Regions from separate parts of the Weizmannia sp. FSL W8-1119 genome, predicted to be linked through region 1. Evidence: a T-box and tRNA genes for the amino acid it is inferred to sense, from the RefSeq annotation. Region 1 holds a T-box; the other holds one or more tRNA genes.
What was found. The T-box of region 1 lies ahead of thrS (threonine--tRNA ligase). A T-box ahead of a tRNA ligase gene usually reads a tRNA of that ligase, here a tRNA-Thr.

Region 1 (4,050 bases):
GCGCGGGGAAAAGGAAGAATTGAAAGCCGCGCGCATCCTTGAGCGCATTAAATATTTAAGCGTCCCTGTCCGGATGGAGGGGCCGAACCAGCGGGCCTGACCCTTATATGAAGGGGGCCCGCCTTTTTCATTTCGTAACGCTTTGCCGCCTTCTATTTGCCGGTGCCCCTTCATATACATAAGGTAAAGCAAACGAGCATGTTTTACCGTACAGGGGGGGCTTGGATTGGAATTCCTGATCAGGGACAAGGATGATGCATTATGGATAAAAGCATATTTTGCAAAGGAAAAAGGGCGCGCTGTGAAAATCCGGGAAGCAGTGCTGCATGGGAAAATACATTATGTGGTGGAAGCGGCCGGCAGTAAAAAGGAACTGCAGGCGGCCGTTGCAGATTTTATCATGAAGAAAAAAAGAAACGAGTGGATTTGCAATCAATTGCAACAAGCCTATTTTTTTCGGGCGGAAGAAGAGCAAAACCGGATACTCGAAATCGTGGCCGGCATGCTGAAAGGAGAGCGGCCGGAGCTGACGGATCTGGCGGGCGGGATTGAAGAACGTGCCGCCATCGAAGGGGCGGTCGCACCGCTGGTTGGCGAATCGCGCACATTGCCGCTCGCTTCCGTGCTGACGTTCCGCTTAAAAGGCTATTTTGACTGCCTTGACCGATACATCGGTATTGCGATTGACGAATACAAAATGGAACAGGAATACCAGATTTTTGTGCAAAGCTTGAGGGATTACTTGAAGCAAAAAGAACCAAAAAGAGAAAAAATAAAGCTCTGCCTCGGGGAACAGGTGAAATTTTACAACGGCCAATTCCGGGAAATGACGAGGGAAGAACTGGATGGGCTGATTGACCGCAGGCTTCTGTCCAACCACCCTGTCTATATTGACTCTGTCACGATTGCACCGCTTTTATCGATTGCGCCTGCCCGCATTGAAATTTATACGGATACCCCGGACCATGCTTTGATCCGTACGATATGCAATATTTTTGAAGAACGGGTGGCCGTGAAAAGCCGGATGCACTTTATGCACGATCAGCTCGCCGCCAGCGAATGATAAAAAGGGGGCCTTGAAGCGGGGCAACGCAGCACGGCAACAAAATCCATCGCCATCCCTTGATTTTTTCATTGCAAACTTCTATAATTACTTACATAATCAATTGGAAATGAAAAATTCAATGTGATGACGAGGACAACAGGATTCTGTTACCGCCTTTCAGAGAGGAAAGCCCCAGGCTGCAAGCTTTCCGGCACGGGCAGGATGCTTACCGCCTCCGAACTTCAGCCGTGAACAAAATAAGTAGCGGCTGGCGGATATTTCCGTTATCAAACTCAAGCCGTACGTAGAGACGTGCGGAAATGAGGGTGGAACCGCGTGTACAAAACTCGTCCCTTGCCGGGGGCGGGTTTTATTTTTTTGGCTTTGTTCTTGCGGCCACCCGCGTTGACATCATTTTTAAAGGAGTGGGACATATGGCAGAGATCGTAAAAATCACATTTCCAGATGGCGCTTTAAAGGAATTTCCATTTGGGACAACAACGGAAGAGATTGCCCAATCGATCAGCCCGGGCCTCCGAAAAAAGGCGCTCGCCGGCAAACTGAACGGCAAACTGCTCGATTTGCGCACACCGATTGAAGAAGACGGCGCAATTGAAATCGTCACCCCTGAGCATGAAGATGCGCTTGGCATTCTGCGCCACAGCACGGCACATTTAATGGCACAGGCTGTCCGCCGCCTGTATGGCAATGTCAAGTTTGGCGTCGGCCCTGCAATTGAAAACGGATTTTATTACGATATGGATCTTGACGCGTCGATCACGCCGGAAGACTTGCCGAAAATTGAAAAGGAAATGAAAAAAATTGCTGCGGAAAACCTTGAAATTGTCCGCAAAGTCGTATCCCGTGACGAAGCCAGAAACATATTTGCGAATGATGAATACAAGCTTGAACTGATTGATGCGATTCCGGACGAAACGGTCACGGTTTATGAACAGGGCGAATTTGTTGACCTGTGCCGCGGCGTCCATGTGCCGTCAACCGGAAAAATCAAGGAATTCAAATTATTAAGCATTGCCGGTGCATACTGGCGCGGCGACAGCAACAACAAAATGATGCAGCGCATATACGGGACGGCTTTCTTCAAGAAAGAGGATCTCGAGGCCCATTTGAAATTCCTGGAAGAAGCAAAAGAACGCGACCACAGGAAAATTGGGAAAGAACTCGAACTTTTCACGAACTCGCAAAAAGTCGGACAAGGCCTGCCGCTCTGGCTGCCAAAAGGCGCAACGATCCGCCGCACCATTGAACGGTATATTGTCGACAAGGAAGTCAAACTCGGCTATGACCACGTCTATACGCCGGTGCTTGGCAGCGTGGACCTGTATAAAACGAGCGGCCACTGGGACCATTACCAGGAAGATATGTTCCCGGTCATGAAAATGGACAATGAAGAACTCGTGTTGCGCCCGATGAACTGCCCGCACCATATGATGGTGTATAAAAATACGATCCACAGCTACCGCGAATTGCCGATCCGGATTGCCGAACTCGGGCTCATGCACCGTTATGAAATGTCAGGTGCGCTCTCCGGCCTGCAACGGGTGCGCGGCATGACACTGAATGATGCCCATATTTTCGTGCGTCCGGACCAGATTAAGGAAGAATTCAAGCGCGTAGTCGAACTGATTCTTGAGGTATATAAAGATTTCAACATTACCGACTACTCGTTCCGCCTGTCGTACCGTGACCCGGAAAATACGGACAAGTATTATGATGATGATGAAATGTGGAACAAGGCACAGGCGATGCTGAAAGAAACGATGGATGATTTTGGTTTTGACTATTACGAAGCGGAAGGCGAAGCTGCATTTTACGGCCCGAAGCTTGACGTCCAGGTCCGCACGGCGCTTGGCAAAGACGAAACATTGTCAACCGTGCAGCTTGACTTCCTGCTCCCGGAACGATTTGATCTGACGTATGTCGGGGAAGACGGCAAGCCGCACCGCCCGGTTGTCATCCACCGCGGCGTTGTTTCGACAATGGAACGGTTTGTCGCTTATTTGATCGAGGAATACAAAGGGGCGTTCCCGACATGGCTGGCACCGGTCCAGGTACAAGTGATTCCGGTATCGCCGGATGCCCATTATGACTATGCGCGGAAAGTCCAAGAAACGCTTAAGTCTGAAGGAGTCCGCGTTGAACTGGACGACCGCGATGAAAAACTGGGTTACCGGATCCGTGAAGCCCAAGTGCAAAAAATCCCGTACGCGCTCGTTGTCGGCGACCAGGAAGCTGCCGACAACACGGTCAATGTCCGCAAGTACGGCGAGAAACAAACGGAAACGGTGCCGGTCGACACCTTCCTCAGCAAGATAAAAGAAGAAATAAAACGGTAAAACAGACAAGAAATCACGCACCCTAAAGGACCACAAAAAGGTTTGCAGGGTGCTTTTTATTATATAATAGAGGAAAAAATGGGTTGGCACAGGGGAAGGGGACGGAGCCCAATGCACTTATTTCGGAATCGTCATTTTAATGCGTTGTTTTTTGGCAGGCTGTTCACCAATATTGGGGATAGTGTTTATTATATTGCCATGATGTGGATGGTTTTAAAATTAGGGGGGAACTCGACGGTCTATACCGGATTTGCCGGATTCTTATTTTCGCTGACAGAGGTGCTGAGCTTATTTTACGGCCCGGTTCTTGACAAAATAAATGCAAAAAAATTGCTGGTTACAGCAAGCGTTTTACAAGCCGGCTTACTGCTTTTTCTTGTTGTTTTAAGCAAGTATGGAATCATGAATGTCTGGCTGCTGTTGCTTTCCATCCCGGTTCTTTCGTTTTTATCGGAACTGACTTACCCGTTAGAGAGCGTATTATTGCCGAAAGCCGTGGAAAAGAAAGATCTCGTCAAGGCCAATTCACTCATGTCCATTGCATATAAGGGTTCGGATTTTTTCTTTAATGGGATTGCCGGGTTTATCCTTGCCGCTTTCTCGATGTCGATGGTGCTCGGTATGAATTCGCTTCTTTTTATACTCTCA
Region 2 (4,050 bases), 1.8 Mb from region 1:
TGACCTGCTTAATTTTTCGGTCTACAATTGCTTCCATTTTCCCCCTCCGCCCTGTGCGGTACGTTATTTTTACGATTTTCTCCTGAAAAGGTTTCAAAAAAAGTAATAAAATATTCAAGTCTATTGTAGCAAAGTTATGGAAAAAATGTTTAAATCTTTAGTAAAATGGATATAAAATTATTACAAATTTGAATACGAACGGGGAGTCAGGGATGAACCAGAAAAGCCAAGCCTTAATGTTGGAAATTGAGGAAAAAAGACGTGAAATGATTCAGCTCGCTTCGACCACTGCGTATTGGGACGACCAGGTCTTACAGGCAAGCAGGCATCTGGACCAGCTCATCAATCAATTTAACAAATTGAAAAGCAGTAAACTTCAGGGATAAGTGGACAGAACACCCATGGAATAGATTTAAATAAAAAAACGGCAAAGCGTCCATCATTTGCCGTTTTTTTATTTGCGTGCCGGGCACCAGCTAATAGGGGCTTTTTTTAAAGAAGTTTTTTCCCAAACAATGTTTCAATCAGGCGGACAGCTTTTTCTGCCGTTTGATTGCGGCTGTCAAGAATCGGGTTTACTTCAACAACATCAGCTGAAACAACGGCATTTGCATCGTGCAGTATCTCCATGGCGAGCCGGCTTTCGCGGAAATGAAGCCCGCCGTATACAGGCGTTCCCACACCCGGGGCTTCTTGCGGATCGAGCGCATCTAAATCGAGCGACAAATGAATGCCGTCCGTTCTTTCTTTTAAATAGTTAATGCTTGCTGCCATGACGCTCTCCATCCCAATCCGGTCGATTTCAGCCATCGTGTAAATTTTAATGCCCAGGTTGCGGATGAAATCCTTTTCCCCTTCGTCCAAATCCCGCTGCCCGATCAGGACAACATGCTCCGCTTTCAGTTTCGGAATATAGCCGTAAACGCCCGTTAAAGAAGCATGCCCGTACCCGAGGCTGGCGGCAAGCGGCATGCCGTGGACATTTCCGGAAGGGCTTGTCTCAGGAGTATTCATATCCGCATGCGCATCAAACCAAATGACGCCGAGATTTCTGTAATGTTTGCTGATGCCGGCAATTGTCCCAATGGCAATGCTGTGGTCGCCGCCAAAAATAAGCGGGAACCGGTTGCTTTTTACAATTTCATCTGTATGCTCTGCAATGAACTGGCTCGCTTTTGCAATCGTTTTTAAATTTCTTGCATTGACTTCGTCATCAGGGAGCTGCTCCGCCCTGCCAATTTCAATATTGCCCAAATCGGTAACCGCGCAGCCGAGTTTCTCGAGTCCTTCTTTCACACCTGCATACCGGATCGCCTGCGGGCCTAGATCTACCCCTTTATACCGCTGCCCAAGATCCATTGGAACCCCCATTATTGCAATATGTTTCTCCATCAGACTGTCCCCTTTCCTTCTCTCTATCTATCATTGTAAAATTGTTTTCCAATTGGCTCAACTGTACAAAATTCTGTATAATTATTCAAGAAAATGGAGGTGAGACTATTCATCTTAAAGGGGCCTTCCTTCACCAATCCAGAAAACCCATCAACCATCCGCCAACAACACTGGAGTTGTATTATAGAGTGAAAAATATTTACAGACAAATAAAAAACGCTCAAACCCTTTTATATCAAGAGGTTTGAGCGTTTAAACTTTAAGCGGAAGACGGGACTCGAACCCGCGACCCACACCTTGGGAAGGTGTTGTTCTACCACTAAACTACTTCCGCATATTTGTAGAATACCACATATTTTAAAAAAAGAAAAGAGTGAGCCATGCAGGATTCGAACCTGCGACCCTCTGATTAAAAGTCAGATGCTCTACCAACTGAGCTAATGGCTCGTAAAAATCTATATATCCATTGGCGTAACCAATTCAATAGAAAAGGCTGGGCCAGCTGGATTCGAACCAACGCATGACGGAGTCAAAGTCCGTTGCCTTACCGCTTGGCTATGGCCCAATTATCTATAGTATGAACCCTCTCACCAAAAAAATGCACCAAAGTGCATGCCCAAAAAATGAGATGGTGGAGGGGGACGGATTCGAACCGCCGAACCCTGAGGGAGCGGATTTACAGTCCGCCGCGTTTAGCCACTTCGCTACCCCTCCGTAAATGGTGCCGGCCAGAGGACTTGAACCCCCAACCTACTGATTACAAGTCAGTTGCTCTACCAATTGAGCTAGACCGGCATACAAATGGAGGATGACGGGCTCGAACCGCCGACCCTCTGCTTGTAAGGCAGACGCTCTCCCAGCTGAGCTAATCCTCCAAATATGTAAATGGTGACCCGTACGGGATTCGAACCCGTGTTACCGCCGTGAAAGGGCGGTGTCTTAACCGCTTGACCAACGGGCCAAAAAAATATAAGCTTCCAATCGGGCTCGAACCGATGACCTCTTCCTTACCATGGAAGTGCTCTACCTGCTGAGCTATGGAAGCATATGACTCCGCAGGTAGGATTCGAACCTACGACCGATCGGTTAACAGCCGATTGCTCTACCACTGAGCTACTGCGGAATATCGGGCCCGGCAGCGTCCTACTCTCGCAGGGGGAAACCCCCAACTACCATCGGCGCTGGAAAGCTTAACTTCCGTGTTCGGGATGGAAACGGGTGTGACCTTTCCGCCATCGTCACCGGACCTCAATGACAAAAATCATTATAACAAAGTTTCCATTGCTTATCAACAGGAATTATGTGATTCCCTGAAAACCGGATGGGAGAAAAAACTGTAAACGGAGAATGCGTTTCTAACTTTGAAAATGGTTCAGCGCCAGTGCCTTTGGTAAGGCACCTCCGCTTTTCTATTTGGTTAAGTCCTCGATCGATTAGTATCCGTCAGCTGCACGCGTCGCCGCGCTTCCACCCCGGACCTATCAACCTGATCATCTTTCAGGGATCTTACCAGTTAAACTGTGGGAAATCTCATCTTGAGGGGGGCTTCATGCTTAGATGCTTTCAGCACTTATCCCTTCCGCACATAGCTACCCAGCGATGCCTTTGGCAAGACAACTGGTACACCAGCGGTGCGTCCATCCCGGTCCTCTCGTACTAAGGACAGCTCCTCTCAAATTTCCTGCGCCCGCGACGGATAGGGACCGAACTGTCTCACGACGTTCTGAACCCAGCTCGCGTACCGCTTTAATGGGCGAACAGCCCAACCCTTGGGACCGACTACAGCCCCAGGATGCGATGAGCCGACATCGAGGTGCCAAACCTCCCCGTCGATGTGGACTCTTGGGGGAGATCAGCCTGTTATCCCCAGGGTAGCTTTTATCCGTTGAGCGATGGCCCTTCCATGCGGAACCACCGGATCACTAAGCCCGACTTTCGTCCCTGCCCGACTTGTAAGTCTCGCAGTCAAGCTCCCTTATGCCTTTACACTCTGCGAATGATTTCCAACCATTCTGAGGGAACCTTTGGGCGCCTCCGTTACCTTTTAGGAGGCGACCGCCCCAGTCAAACTGCCTGCCTGACACTGTCTCCCACCCCGGTAAGGGGTGCGGGTTAGAATTTCAATACAGCCAGGGTAGTATCCCACCGATGCCTCCGCCGAAGCTGGCGCTCCGGTTTCCAAGGCTCCTACCTATCCTGTACAAGCTGTACCAAAATTCAATATCAGGCTGCAGTAAAGCTCCATGGGGTCTTTCCGTCCTGTCGCGGGTAACCTGCATCTTCACAGGTACTATAATTTCACCGAGTCTCTCGTTGAGACAGTGCCCAGATCGTTACACCTTTCGTGCGGGTCAGAACTTACCTGACAAGGAATTTCGCTACCTTAGGACCGTTATAGTTACGGCCGCCGTTTACTGGGGCTTCAGTTCAGAGCTTCGCCTTGCGGCTAACCCCTCTCCTTAACCTTCCAGCACCGGGCAGGTGTCAGCCCCTATACTTCGCCTTGCGGCTTCGCAGAGACCTGTGTTTTTGCTAAACAGTCGCCTGGGCCTATTCACTGCGGCTTCCCGGGGCATACACCCCAAAAAGCACCCCTTCTCCCGAAGTTACGGGGTCATTTTGCCGAGTTCCTTAACGAGAGTTCTCTCGCTCACCTTA

Region 2: it encodes a tRNA-Thr, which carries the amino acid that the T-box ahead of thrS (threonine--tRNA ligase) is inferred to sense. The anticodon was not compared.

Annotation. Positions count from the first base shown of each region.
Region 1 covers NZ_JBBOZL010000001.1:1,968,751-1,972,800, reverse strand. The annotation lists gene dnaI (primosomal protein DnaI) at 1-100, shown strand, start outside; gene NSQ19_RS09710 (putative sporulation protein YtxC) at 227-1,063, shown strand; T-box leader at 1,181-1,403, shown strand; gene thrS (threonine--tRNA ligase) at 1,480-3,402, shown strand; gene NSQ19_RS09700 (MFS transporter) at 3,514-4,050, shown strand, end outside.
Region 2 covers NZ_JBBOZL010000001.1:183,142-187,191, reverse strand. The annotation lists gene sigW (RNA polymerase sigma factor SigW) at 1-37, opposite strand, end outside; gene NSQ19_RS01005 (aspartyl-phosphate phosphatase Spo0E family protein) at 213-386, shown strand; gene rocF (arginase) at 493-1,392, opposite strand; tRNA gene NSQ19_RS00995 (tRNA-Gly) at 1,655-1,726, opposite strand; tRNA gene NSQ19_RS00990 (tRNA-Lys) at 1,767-1,839, opposite strand; tRNA gene NSQ19_RS00985 (tRNA-Gln) at 1,886-1,957, opposite strand; tRNA gene NSQ19_RS00980 (tRNA-Tyr) at 2,022-2,106, opposite strand; tRNA gene NSQ19_RS00975 (tRNA-Thr) at 2,112-2,187, opposite strand; tRNA gene NSQ19_RS00970 (tRNA-Val) at 2,195-2,267, opposite strand; tRNA gene NSQ19_RS00965 (tRNA-Glu) at 2,279-2,353, opposite strand; tRNA gene NSQ19_RS00960 (tRNA-Thr) at 2,365-2,437, opposite strand; tRNA gene NSQ19_RS00955 (tRNA-Asn) at 2,444-2,515, opposite strand; rRNA gene rrf (5S ribosomal RNA) at 2,523-2,638, opposite strand; rRNA gene NSQ19_RS00945 (23S ribosomal RNA) at 2,806-4,050, opposite strand, start outside.